Regions from separate parts of the Paenibacillus sp. ALE2 genome, predicted to be linked through region 2. Evidence: riboswitches for the same ligand, from Rfam matches in the RefSeq annotation. Region 2 holds a riboswitch; each other region holds the start of a gene.

Region 1 (3,180 bases), 2.6 Mb from region 2:
GCTCGTTATTCTGTTTAGGCACGAGGTAAACATCATCGGCATAAATGGTATAATCCAACGGATGGTCCTTCAAGGAGACTGCTACCACTTCACCCTTGACTGGATAAAGAGGATAATCAAATCCAATTTGTTCTAGCAATTTCAAGCTGTCCAAGCCTGCGGCAATCACGACCTGATCGCAGGAAAAAAATCCACTATCCGTTCGCACACCGCAAACTCGGCCGTCCTGTATGATCAGTTCCTCAGCATGAGTTCCAGACCATATTGTTGCTCCCAGCACCGCAGCTGCCCCTGCATAAGCACGGCAAAGCTGAACAGGGGCCACTTGTGTCTCCTTTGATCGGTATATAGCCCCAATTACTTGATCTGCCAAGCCCGGAATCCGTCGAGCCAATTCCCTGGCATCCCACCAAATAGGGCTATCATCCTCTCGGATATTCGCAGCATTCCAGCGTCTTTGGCCCTCTGCTTCTGAACGAAAAGGGGTCACAAAACCTTCTGTACGAAAATCAACTGAAATACCCGATAAACGCTCCAAATCACAGACAAGGTCAGGGAATGCATCTCGACTTGCGCGAGCAAATCGTGCCAGCTCAAGGTCTGAGAACTCTTCACTTTCCGCTGCCAGCATTCCCGCCGCTGCTCCTGATGCTCCCTCACCGGGGATACATCGTTCCAGCATAATTGTACTTCGTCCCTCCTTAGCCACATGATAAGCAATGGCACTGCCGATCACACCCCCGCCTATGACCAAGCATTCTGCGTGTCCTATTGCTTTTTTCTCTGTATGTGTCTTTGACATATGTTCCGTGTCTCCTCTCCGGTGAGCATTCTGCTTTCCCTTCGTCTCGTTTTCTTGCTACAGGTCGTGAACTACAAGATCTACCATTCGCCTATATTCCATCGCTGCTGCAACGGGTGACTCTGCTTCCCATATACCAGACATCACCGCAATTCCGCTTGCTCCGGCATGATAGAGCTCTGGAACATGATGAGGTTGTATGCCTCCCAACGCTATCACCGGAATGGCCGACAATCTGCAAATGCGTTCAAGCTGTGCTACACCCCGCGGTACAAGACCGGCCTTACAATAGGTCTCATATACATGACCAAATAGTACATAGTCTGCTCCCCCCTGCTCAGCGGTCTGCACCTCCTCCAAGGAATGTACAGACACTCCACAGCGTGTATCCACTGGAAGCAGACTTTTCGCATCCATCACAGATAACCCATTAGCAGGTAGCTGGACAGCTCTTGCCAAGGTAAGTAAAGCTACGTCCATACGGTCATTTACTACAATTTGCTGCAAAGGAACTTCCTGCTCGATCATGCTACGAGTCAAAGAAAGCAAAGCAGAGGCACCCTTCTGTTTCGAACGTGCGTGTACATAATGAATATAAGGACAAATAGCGGCAGCCACTTTGGGTACATCCACACAGGAGACACTTTCCATCGTAATTACGTGTAATTCGATCTCATTTTCACCTCACTTGGACTAAAAAATATAAAATAATCGTATAAGCTGAACTATATTGTTGCAGCTCCCTATTGGGTAATATCATACGGAGCCAGCCACATGTACCAGCAATAATGAAAGGAGATCATATGTAAATCCGTCTACGGAAGCTCGAACAAATGAGGATGAACGAAACGCAAAAAGCCACTTCCCAAAGGAAGTGGCTTGACAAACGTTCAAAATCGAACGGACTATTATATCCGTAAACGTATATCGTTCCCTGCACAAACAAAAGTAAAGATCTACTACCTTGTTTGTACAGTACTCACTTCCCTACGCTGGCATAACCCAGATCAGGTACAAAGAGTCCGAAATCCATTTATTTCGTCTCAGCCGCATGGGCGGCTCCCCTAGTGTGGCTATTTTATTGTATCAGCTAAAGATAGCTTAGCATATTTTCCTAATTCTGCAAACCCCACCTTGTGTGAAATCTGTCAGAACTGGATTTTAGTTAACTTTACTAGACCACTCTTCTACATTCCACGTTTTGGTTACCCAATCCTCGTAAAAGTCCGGTTCGTGGGATACAAGCAATACGGTCCCTTTGTATTCCTTCAAAGCACGTTTGAGTTCATCCTTTGCTTTGACATCCAAGTGGTTGGTAGGCTCATCAAACAGTACCCAGTTGCTCTCACGCATTAACAGTTTACAAAGGCGGACTTTAGCCTGTTCTCCACCACTAAGCGCAGACAAAGGCCGGGTGATATGCTCATTCTTCAAACCACAGCGCGCCAAATGCGCTCGTACTTCATGCTGATTCAAATGCGGAAATTCATTCCATACATCGTCAATCGGTGTAATTTTCTCCGCCTTTACTTCCTGTTCAAAATAAGCAGGCTGCAAGAAATCCCCTTGATAGGTTTTTCCGCTGATTGGAGGTATTTTCCCAAGAATGGTTTTGAGCAACGTAGACTTACCAACACCATTGCAGCCAACAATTGCGATCTTTTCGCCACGTTCGATCGTCATGGACATTTTAGGCAAAAGGGCATGAGTGTAGCCAATTTCAAAATCAATACCCTCAAAAACCGTTTTCCCGCTCGCACGGGCTTCTTTGAACTGAAAGGTTGGCTTTGCAGCTTCTTCAGGCTTATCAATACGTTCGATCCGATCAAGCTGCTTTTCACGGCTTTTTGCACGGCCTGATGTAGATGCGCGCGCTTTATTGCGCTGAATAAAATCTTCCTGTTTCTTAATATACTCCTGCTGCTTCTCATATGCATCAATATGCTGTGCTTTGTTCAGATCCGCCATTTCAAGAAACTTTTCATAGTTAGCTGAATAGCGGGTCATCTTAGCAAATTCAAGATGGTAGATTACATTAACAACTTGGTTCATAAATTCAGTATCATGTGAGATGAGGATAAAAGCATAGGGATAATCCTTCAAATATCGCGTAAGCCATTCAATATGCTCCACATCCAAATAGTTGGTAGGCTCATCCAGCAGCAATACATTTGGCTTTTCCAACAGCAACTTAGCAAGAAGCACCTTTGTCCGTTGCCCACCACTAAGTGCTGCTACATCCCGATCCAGTCCGATGGCAGAGAGACCTAATCCATTCGCCATTTCTTCAACCTTCACATCAATGAGGTAAAAATCCCCCATATCCAATTGCTCTTGAATTTCTCCCATCTGTTCCAGCAAGACTTCCAACTCTTCGG
Region 2 (3,180 bases):
GCTTTTTGTAAGCCCCATTGCGTGGCATCGTCCTGATAACGCGGGCTTAGCCATTTTTGGCTAGCAAGTACCAGTTTTTTGTCCAGCTCTGGCACAGCTTTAGTTAAGATATTCGCCGCTTCTTCTGGATGGGCGATAGTGTATTCATAGCCTTGTGCGGTAGCATCCATGAACGCTTTGACTAGGTCAGGATCATTTTTTATCGTCTGTTCATTGCTCACAATTACAGGTGTATAGTAATCGAGACTTTTGGAATAATCTTTTACATACAGCATATCCAAGGGCTCGCCTCGAAGCTCGGCCTCAATCCCGGTCCATGCGTAGAAAATCCAGGCAAAGTCAATATCCCGCTTCACGGCTGTAAAATAGTCTGCATTGCCCATATTGACGATTTTCACTTTGCTCACATCACCTTGGTCTGAATCCATGATGGATTTCATGACCGCTTCTTCTACAGGAGAACCCCAGCCGCCGTAGCTTTTACCCTCGAAATCTTTCGGGCTTTTAATTCCGCGGTCTACCGGAGCTGCGAAGCCAGAGGTGTTATGCTGAATCACCGCAGCGATGGATACGAGCGGTACGCCTTGGATGCGAGCCTGAGTGACGCCTTCTTGATAGCTGATACCAAAAGGTGCAGCATTCGAAGCAACCATTTGGTCGGCTCCTCCTGAACCTGGTTGAACGATTTGGACATTTAAGCCTGCTTTTTCGTAAAATCCTTTGTCCTTGGCGACATAGAGTCCCGTGTGATTCGTATTGGGTGTCCAGTCGAGCACGACTTTAACATCTTTGAGCCCCTTTGCCGAGGTAGACGTTGAAGTGTCGGCAGCAGGAACCTCCTTTTGAGATGTAGGGGGATTGCCGCCGCAAGCGGTCAGAGTCATAGCCATGAGCCACAGACTGATCAGACCCAGGCTTAACATTTTCATGCGCTTCATCGTTGTGTTCTCTCCTTTTTAATTACCCGTTATCCGTCCAATCAGACAGTTTATATTCCCCATTTTCACAAAAATCACATCTGCCGGAAGCAATCTTTCCAACAACTTTATCTTCAACAAAAAAAGCGTCCCGAGATTCCGGGACGCTTGCGCTTGTATATACCAAAGTAAGGGATGTCCTGTTTTAATAAAAGGCACATCTTGCTTAAGCATTCCTACGCTGGCATTACCCAGATCAGGTTGTAAGGGTCAGTGTCTTGGGACACACTCTCAGCCGGCCGATTCCAGCACCCCTGGCATTGTATGGTTTAATGGGTTCGTTTATTCGGGTTTACTACGACGATTATATGCCTTGAAAGCGGGTCTGTCCAGCTTTGAGGAAGCGCTCACGGTTCATTTGCCGAACGACAGGGTACACTTTTACTGTGAGCTTTGATCTGAAAATGAACATGAATCATTCAGATCTGTTTGGTCATGTTATTTTTAGAACAGCTACACTGTATGTTTAGGAGAGCTGGTGCCAAGTGGCATAGCCCTATAGAATTCTAATTCGTAAAAAGGAGTTGTTGTACTGTGGGTAAAACGGAGACACTGGATCGCAGTCAGCTGGAACAAGCCATTGTGAAGGCTTTGGATAACAACAAATTTTGCTCGTTAGGTACGGTAGAGGGCGGAAAGCCGAAAGTACGCTATATGGCCCTTTTTAACGATGGAATGAACATTCATCTGGCGACGGATCGCAAAACACATAAAGTGGATGAGCTAAAGGACAATCCGAATGCTTATTTGCTGCTGGGCTATGAAGTGGGTGGCACGAAGGAAGTCTTGGAAGTGGAGGCTACCGTCCAGATTACAGCTGATGAGGGGTTACGCAAACAAGTGTGGAATGATTCTCTGAAAAAATGGTTTTCCGGACCAGATGATCCCGATTATGTCATTTTAGACGTCAATCCAACTCGTATTGAGTACGTGGGTCAACAAACGGAGCGCCAGGTGTGGACGAAATAGAAACAATATAAACGGACAAGCCAGTAAATTTCCAATTTTTTTAGGAGATTTACTGGCTTTTTTTATAAGCAAAATAATTATTTTTTCATAAATATTTTAAGCAAATGACTACTCTTTTGTCTGGCGTTGGATTAAAATAGGAATGGTGGGTTCAAAGCTTACATATATGTGCAAAAGTATGTATATGAGGCATACACCTTAATGAGGAGGGGTATATTTTGTTATTTCGTAAAAATTGGTTTAGAGGGTTTACAGCAGCAGTTGTAGCTTGTAGCCTACTGGTGTTTTCAGCCGCTCCATCCTGGGCAGCTAGCAATTCTCGCGATAGCGCTACGGTGAATTTGCGGATCATGGAGACAACGGATATTCATGGAGCGCTCATGAATTATGATTATTATTCGGACAAAGAAACCAACGAATATGGCTTGATTAGGACAGCAAGCTTGATCCAACAAGCGCGTAGTGAAACAAGAAACAGCATGCTGTTCGATAACGGTGATTTGCTGCAGGGCAATCCATTAGACGATTATATGGCCCGCAACAAAACCTTTGAGAAAGAAGGCGGTGTTCATCCGGTCTATAAGATGATGAACTTGATGGACTATGATGCGGCTACTGTCGGCAACCACGAATTTAACTACGGTCTCGATTTTCTGGACAAATCGCTCAAGGGTGCTGATTTTCCTTACGTAAATGCGAACGTTTATGTTGATAAAGGGGGGCAAGCTACTAAAAATTATTTTACCCCTTATCAGATTCTTGATAAAACAGTAACAGATGAGAAAGGCGAAGAGCATACACTCAGAGTGGGTGTTATCGGTCTAGTAACACCTCAAATTATGCAGTGGGATGAAGCTAATTTGAAGGATAAGGTCGTTACAAAGGATATCGTGGAAACAGCCAAAAAGTTTATTCCACAAATGAAAACAGAAGGTGCTGACATTATTGTTGTGCTTGCACATACAGGCTATGAGGATGTGCCGCAAACACCAATGATGGAGAATGCCGTTAAGTATTTGAGCCAGGTGGACGGAATTAACGCGATTCTGTTTGGGCATGCTCATAAATCTTTCCCTGGCCCTGATTTTAAAGATATGAAGGGTGTAGATCTGGATAGAGGAACCATTAATGGCGTGCCGGCCGTGGAAGCTTCTTCATGGGGTAAGGATCTGGGGATTATTGACCTGAGCCTGGAAAAGAAGAAAGACGAGTGGAACGTAATCAACTCTCAGTC
Region 3 (3,180 bases), 1.9 Mb from region 2:
CGCCATTCAAGAATACAGCCATGAGTACAACCGTCCCGGGGGCGTATATTTATCGATAGATCATCCGAACGGTATCGGACAGGCGTTCTATAATTCCGGATTGCGTAGTGAGGATGTTGACCTTGTCGTCGTGACGGATTCAGAAAGTATTTTGGGAATTGGTGACTGGGGTGTCGGGGGAATTAACATTGCTATTGGCAAACTTGCTGTATATACAGCTGCGGCAGGCATTCATCCCGGGAGGGTGCTGCCCATTGTACTGGATGTCGGCACGAATAACGAGAAGCTGCTGAATGATCCGCTATACATCGGAAACCGCCATAAACGAGTTCGCGGAGAAGCCTATCATCAATTTATTGATACCTTTATTAGCAAAACGTTAACACAATTCCCGAAGGCGCTTTTGCATTGGGAGGATGTGGGGAGCGTGAACGCACGCCACATAATAGGGAAATACGGTCAAAACATTCTCACCTTCAATGATGACATCCAGGGCACAGGAGCAGTCACATTAGCTGCGATTGTTTCGGCGGTAGGTGTCACCAAAATTCCGCTACGTGAACAAAAAATACTTGTCTTTGGTCCAGGGGCAGCAGGAATCGGTAACGCCGACCAAATACGGAGCGCTATGATCGAGGACGGGCTTCCTGCAGAAGATTCTTTCAGGTCGTTTTGGGCCTTTGATTATCGTGGGCTATTAACGGACGATATGGAAGATGTACTCGATTATCAGAAACCATATGTGCGTAAAAAGGAAGAAATCAGCTCATGGGCCCGATCGGAAGACGGCAAAATACCGTTGTTGGAGGTCATCCGTCAGGTAAAACCTACAATCTTAATTGGGACTTCCGGTGTAGCGGGTGCCTTTTCTGAAGAGATTATCAAGGAAATGGCAAAGCATGTGGAACGCCCGATCATTATGCCCATGTCCAATCCTACCAATCTGGCTGAAGCGGTACCCGAGGATTTGATACGATGGACTGATGGCAAAGCATTGATTGCTACGGGAAGTCCCTTTGAGCCCGTCACCTATAACGGTACGAAATTTGAAATTGGTCAGGCGAACAATGCCTTTGTTTTCCCGGGACTGGGTCTAGGCGCAATTGTGGTCAAGGCCAAACGAATCACTCCTTCCATGTTTACCGCAGCAGCTGATGCCGTTGCCAACGCCGTAGATTCGAATGAACTTGGCGGCGCACTGCTGCCCCATATTCGAAAATTACGTGATGTTTCGTTTGCGGTTGCGGTTGCGGTAGCGAAGGCCGCAATTCAGGATCAGGTAGCTCAGGCACACCTTCCAGATATTGAGCAAGCCATTCGGGATGCAATGTGGAAACCGGAATATGTGAGGGTCAAAGCCGTGGAAAGTGTAATCCATCACCCTCACTAATCCTTCACTAGGCATAAGCAATTTGACATAACATAGGAACGAATGTACAGTATTAGTCAAAAGAATAGGAAAGTCCACTAGGGGAGCCATTATGGCTGAGACAAGAATGAATCTTGGACCCTTTGAACCTGATCTAGTTCGTACTAGCGTAGGAAAGTGGAGCCTTCTATATAGGGTTTCAGGCGTTTTTGCGCATTGAACCTATGTTGAAGCCGCTCCAGTTTTCGGGGCGGCTTTTTGGCATTGTTCCGAGAATTGTATCTTACGGGACTTCTTATTCTCCATTTTTGTTGGAGGTGGGGAAATGAGTTTTTCGCAAGAGCTCCGTCAGCAGGCGGATGGCATTTTTCAAGCCATTTATGAGCATCCCTTTGTGAGAGGTATTGCTGAAGGAAATTTAACAAGGGAACAGCTGATTCACTATGTAAAACAAGACTTTGAATATTTGAACGCCTACATGCGGATTTACGGCATCGCAATCTCCAAAAGCACGAGCCGGGAGGATATGGCTGTATTTAACGAACAGATCTCTTTTATTCTCAACAGCGAGGTTCATCCGCATCAAAATTTTTGTGCTATCGCAGGTGTCACCTATGAAGAGATGCAGGGATATCCACTCGCTCCGTCCGCTCATCATTATATCCGCCATATGCTGACCGTCGCACATGAGGGTAGTCTTGGGGAAATCATGGCCGTGCTGCTACCATGTCCATGGACATATCTTGAAATTGGACGCAGGCTAATGGATGAGGTAAGACCAGACGAGTCTCATCCGTTCTATGAGTGGATTTGCTTCTATGGCAACCAAATTGAAGATGTAACCTTCAAATATCGAGAGCGTGTGGATGCTTGGGCGAAAGTCGCCACGGCTGCCGAGCGAGAGCGGATGATTGAGCATTTTATGCTAAGCTGCCAGCTGGAATATATGTTCTGGGATATGGCTTATAAGCAGGAACAATGGCCCGTCCAGATGCGCGCTACGGTCTTGGAATAATCAGTATAGATGAGAGAGGATAAACATGATGAATATATGGGAACAAAGTTATTCGGCGCTCCTGACAAAGGTACAAAACAGCAACCCCCTCGTTCATAATATAACCAATGTGGTGGTCACCAACTTTACAGCCAACGGCCTATATGCACTAGGGGCCTCCCCGGTGATGGCTTATGCACCCGAGGAAGTAGCAGATATGGCCAAAATAGCGGGCGCCGTCGTGTTAAATATCGGTACGCTAAACCGTGAGCTGGTGGATGCCATGATCCTTGCTGGACAATCGGCGAATGCTCACGGTGTTCCAGTTCTGTTAGATCCGGTCGGTGCAGGAGCGACTAGCTTTAGAACCGAGTCAGCACTACGAATTCTAAACGAGGTTAACATCTCACTAGTACGAGGCAATGCAGCCGAAGTCGCTCATCTGATCGGAGAAGCCCGAGAAATTAAAGGGGTAGATGCAGGCGACAGTGCTGACAGCAGTAATGTCGATCTGGCAGTTCGGGCTGCGCAAACGCTCCATACCATGGTTGTCATCACTGGAAAAGAGGACGTCATCACCGATGGGGTTGAAGTACGATTGATTAGTGGCGGAGACGCGCTGCTTACGAAGGTAACCGGAACAGGCTGCCTGCTGACCTCTGTGTTGGGCGCCTTTGCAGCAGTTGAACCCAACCTGCTGCTCGCAGGCACAGCAGGTTTGGCATTTTACGGTGCAGCAGCTTCTCGAGCCGCAGCGCATACCGCAAAGCTGGGGCCAGGCAGCTTCCAGATTGCCTTTCTCGACGAGCTTGCCAAA
Region 4 (3,180 bases), 360 kb from region 2:
CTGCTGGGATTCCGCCTTACCTCCGGTTGCGACGGCCTTGCTGTTTTGTGACGCGAATCCATAATCAAACATGACCACATTAAAGTTCAGACTGTGGGCATAATGCGCCAGATCATACATAGGAATCCAGCTTTCTTCGCGATTAGCCCCGTAACCATGACTGAAAATAATGGTTTTCCGCGATTGATCCGCCGGGATATACCAGCCTTGTACGATACGGCTACCATCCTTGGCTGGGAAGCTGACATCTTCATAAGGCATGCCTTTGGCCTGCATCGGATTAGAGTACAAGGGTGCGACGGTGGGATTCGTAAGCACCCAGGCGATGTAAGCATGCAAGGCAATAAAGCAAAACAACAGAAAAAATACGACCGACAGCAGCAGAGCAATCACAACGTGCTTGAACCGCAGCATACGGGGATTAAAGAGTGGGGTGGACGGCTCCTGAACAGCGGTCTGTAGCTGAGCGTTGCGCTGGGATGTCGAAATCATGTAAGAGCCTCCTTATATAAAATTAGGTATAATTCCACTTGAAAATAGTAGGGTATGTCCGTATAGATACCTATTATCGTATGATGGCTATTATCCAAAGTCAACGCCTGAACCGGAAAAGTAAAAATGATGCAAAGAATTGTCGATGTTTGTTCTTGTTCTGTAATATGGTTGTCACAAAAACATCGGTTTACAGTAGCCGCGACTATTCTATATAATTTATGTAACCATGTTTCATAGTGTGAAACGAATATGGATACAAGAGGAGCGGTTCACGATGGAAGACCGTAAATTAACCGTCCGCGCTGTAGAGCGTGCACTTGATATACTGCTGTGTTTTACCGCAGAATCTGATCTTGGTCTAACGGAGATTGCCTCCCAAATTGGTCTACATAAAAGCACTGTTCATCGTCTTTTGACTACGCTGGAGGATCGGGGATTTGTCGTTCGGAATGCCGAAACGGAAAAATATAGGCTTGGTTTTCGCATATGGGAGCTGTCCACGCATCTGTCCCAAAGCGATGAGCCGGCGGTGTTGTTACAGCCTGCAATGGAAGGACTGCGTGATCGCTTAGGGGAAACGGTCAGCTTGTACCTGCGGGATGGAAGCATGCGTATTCGCATACAAGCCGTGCAGAGCAATCAGGCGATCCGCAGGGTTGCGCCTGTGGGTGCGTGTATGCCGCTGGCTGTGGGAGCCTCCAGCAAGGTGCTGGCGGCCTTTATGCCACCACAGGAGCTGGAGGTGTTGCTAAGCAGTGAAGAATGGCCACCTTCGGTAGACCCGGAGGTTTATAAAGCCCAGCTGCAGGACATTCGTGAGAAGGGCTATGCGACCAGCTATGAAGAACGTGAGCCAGGAGCTGCGGCTGTGGCCGCGCCTATTGTGAACCGAAAGGGACAGGTCACGGCGGCTTTATCTGTATCCGGCCCGGTCAGTCGACTTGCGCCCGAGACGCTGCATGAGTTTGCACCGATTTTGATCGAAGCAGCCAAGGAAATGGGGCTTATGCTTCCGTGACAGTAATCAATACAAAAGGAAATCATACAAGGGTTGCCAAAGCTATAAATTTAAAGTAGTCTGATAGAGATGGCGGTATGTCTGTTATAGCCACCAATTCATGTGAATAGAAAGTATCACAGTTACTGGGGGAGCCTGTAATGCGGGCTGAGATGGAATCAGGCAAGATTCCGGACCCTTTGCACCTGATCTGGATCATACCAGCGTAGGGAAGTAATCGGCCATTGAAATGTATACGCAGCTGCTGTCTACGACCGCGCATTGGAATATGATTATTCCACGTGCGATCGGTTTGGATAGCTGTTTCGTTTGATTAGCCGGTTCCCTAGGGAACCGGCTTTTTTGCATAGATCAGCGCCACCCTGGGAATGGTTCGGATCGGTGTGTCATTTCAACGAAACGGGAGGAATGGACCATGAAACCGACAGAAACAAAAGGAACAAAAGAAACAGGAGTGAAATCAGCAGATGCAGGATTGGCAGGAATAATAGAAGTAGAGGGAGAGAAGGCCAAAGCGGAGCAAGCCAGTGGGCTAAAGCCCTTTCCGGGGAGCCGTAAGGTGTATATTCAAGGTTCTCGGCCGGATATTGCTGTGCCTGAGCGTGAAATCGCGCTAAAACCCACACATACGCCGCAGGGAACCGAGTATCATGAGCCACTGCGTGTATACGATACCAGCGGTCCGATGACGGACGAAGCCTACCAGGTCGACATCCGTCAGGGATTGCCACCATTACGGCGAGCTTGGGCACTGGAACGGGGAGATGTGGAGGCTTATGAGGGCCGCGCCGTCAAGCCGGAGGATAACGGGATGAAGCCTGGTTCCAAACGGGAGACAGTGGAATTTCCCGGCGTGACCAACCGTCCGCTACGGGCCTCGCAAGGACGCACCGTGACGCAAATGCACTATGCGCGGCAAGGGATCATTACGCCTGAAATGGAATTCGCGGCGATCCGCGAAGGCGTAGAGCCCGAGTTTGTACGACAGGAGCTGGCGGCTGGACGAGCTATTTTACCTTCAAATATCAATCACCCGGAAAGCGAACCCATGGTCATTGGGCGCCAATTTCACGTAAAGATCAATGCAAACATTGGAAATTCCGCGGTTACGTCCTCCATCGAGGAGGAAGTGGAGAAGATGGCCTGGGCTGTACGCTGGGGCTCAGACACCGTCATGGACCTGTCTACAGGCCGGAATATTCATACAACGCGCGAATGGATCATCAGGAATTCTCCCGTACCGATTGGAACGGTGCCGCTATATCAGGCACTGGAAAAGGTGAACGGCGAAGCTGAGAAGCTGACGTGGGAGCTGTATCGAGACACGCTGATTGAGCAGGCGGAGCAGGGAGTGGACTATTTTACGATCCATGCGGGTGTATTGCTGCGATATATACCGATGACGGCGAATAGAATGACGGGAATTGTATCCCGGGGCGGGTCGATCATGGCAGCCTGGTGCCTTGCACACCATCAGGAGAATTTTTTGTATACGCATTTTGAAGAAATCTGTGAAATTATGAAAGCCTACGATGTGGCCTTTTCTCTCGGGGATGGTCTGCGTCCAGGGAGTATCTATGATGCGAATGATGAAGCACAATTTGCAGAGCTGGAGACGTTGGGCGAGCTCACGCAAATTGCATGGAAGCATGATGTCCAGGTCATGA

The links. Region 2 has a riboswitch for thiamine pyrophosphate ahead of ACXHJ1_RS04490 (ABC transporter substrate-binding protein). Riboswitches for the same ligand answer to the same signal wherever they lie in the genome.
Region 1: it holds a riboswitch for thiamine pyrophosphate, as region 2 does, so the genes downstream of both, ACXHJ1_RS18575 (thiamine phosphate synthase) here and ACXHJ1_RS04490 (ABC transporter substrate-binding protein) in region 2, are expected to answer to the same signal.
Region 3: it holds a riboswitch for thiamine pyrophosphate, as region 2 does, so the genes downstream of both, tenA (thiaminase II) here and ACXHJ1_RS04490 (ABC transporter substrate-binding protein) in region 2, are expected to answer to the same signal.
Region 4: it holds a riboswitch for thiamine pyrophosphate, as region 2 does, so the genes downstream of both, thiC (phosphomethylpyrimidine synthase ThiC) here and ACXHJ1_RS04490 (ABC transporter substrate-binding protein) in region 2, are expected to answer to the same signal.

What each region holds. Positions count from the first base shown of each region.
Region 1 is NZ_CM134213.1:4,233,008-4,236,187, reverse strand. Features, by position in the region: gene thiO (glycine oxidase ThiO) at 1-802, opposite strand, end outside; gene ACXHJ1_RS18575 (thiamine phosphate synthase) at 860-1,453, opposite strand; TPP riboswitch at 1,770-1,878, opposite strand; gene ACXHJ1_RS18570 (ABC-F family ATP-binding cassette domain-containing protein) at 1,964-3,180, opposite strand, start outside.
Region 2 is NZ_CM134213.1:1,062,524-1,065,703, reverse strand. Features, by position in the region: gene ACXHJ1_RS04490 (ABC transporter substrate-binding protein) at 1-938, opposite strand, end outside; TPP riboswitch at 1,134-1,243, opposite strand; gene ACXHJ1_RS04485 (pyridoxamine 5'-phosphate oxidase family protein) at 1,512-1,946, shown strand; gene ACXHJ1_RS04480 (bifunctional 2',3'-cyclic-nucleotide 2'-phosphodiesterase/3'-nucleotidase) at 2,165-3,180, shown strand, end outside.
Region 3 is NZ_CM134213.1:2,912,580-2,915,759, reverse strand. Features, by position in the region: gene ACXHJ1_RS12780 (NAD-dependent malic enzyme) at 1-1,390, shown strand, start outside; TPP riboswitch at 1,460-1,562, shown strand; gene tenA (thiaminase II) at 1,695-2,384, shown strand; gene thiM (hydroxyethylthiazole kinase) at 2,410-3,180, shown strand, end outside.
Region 4 is NZ_CM134213.1:706,643-709,822, reverse strand. Features, by position in the region: gene ACXHJ1_RS02855 (alpha/beta hydrolase) at 1-492, opposite strand, end outside; gene ACXHJ1_RS02850 (IclR family transcriptional regulator) at 770-1,513, shown strand; TPP riboswitch at 1,631-1,742, shown strand; gene thiC (phosphomethylpyrimidine synthase ThiC) at 1,929-3,180, shown strand, end outside.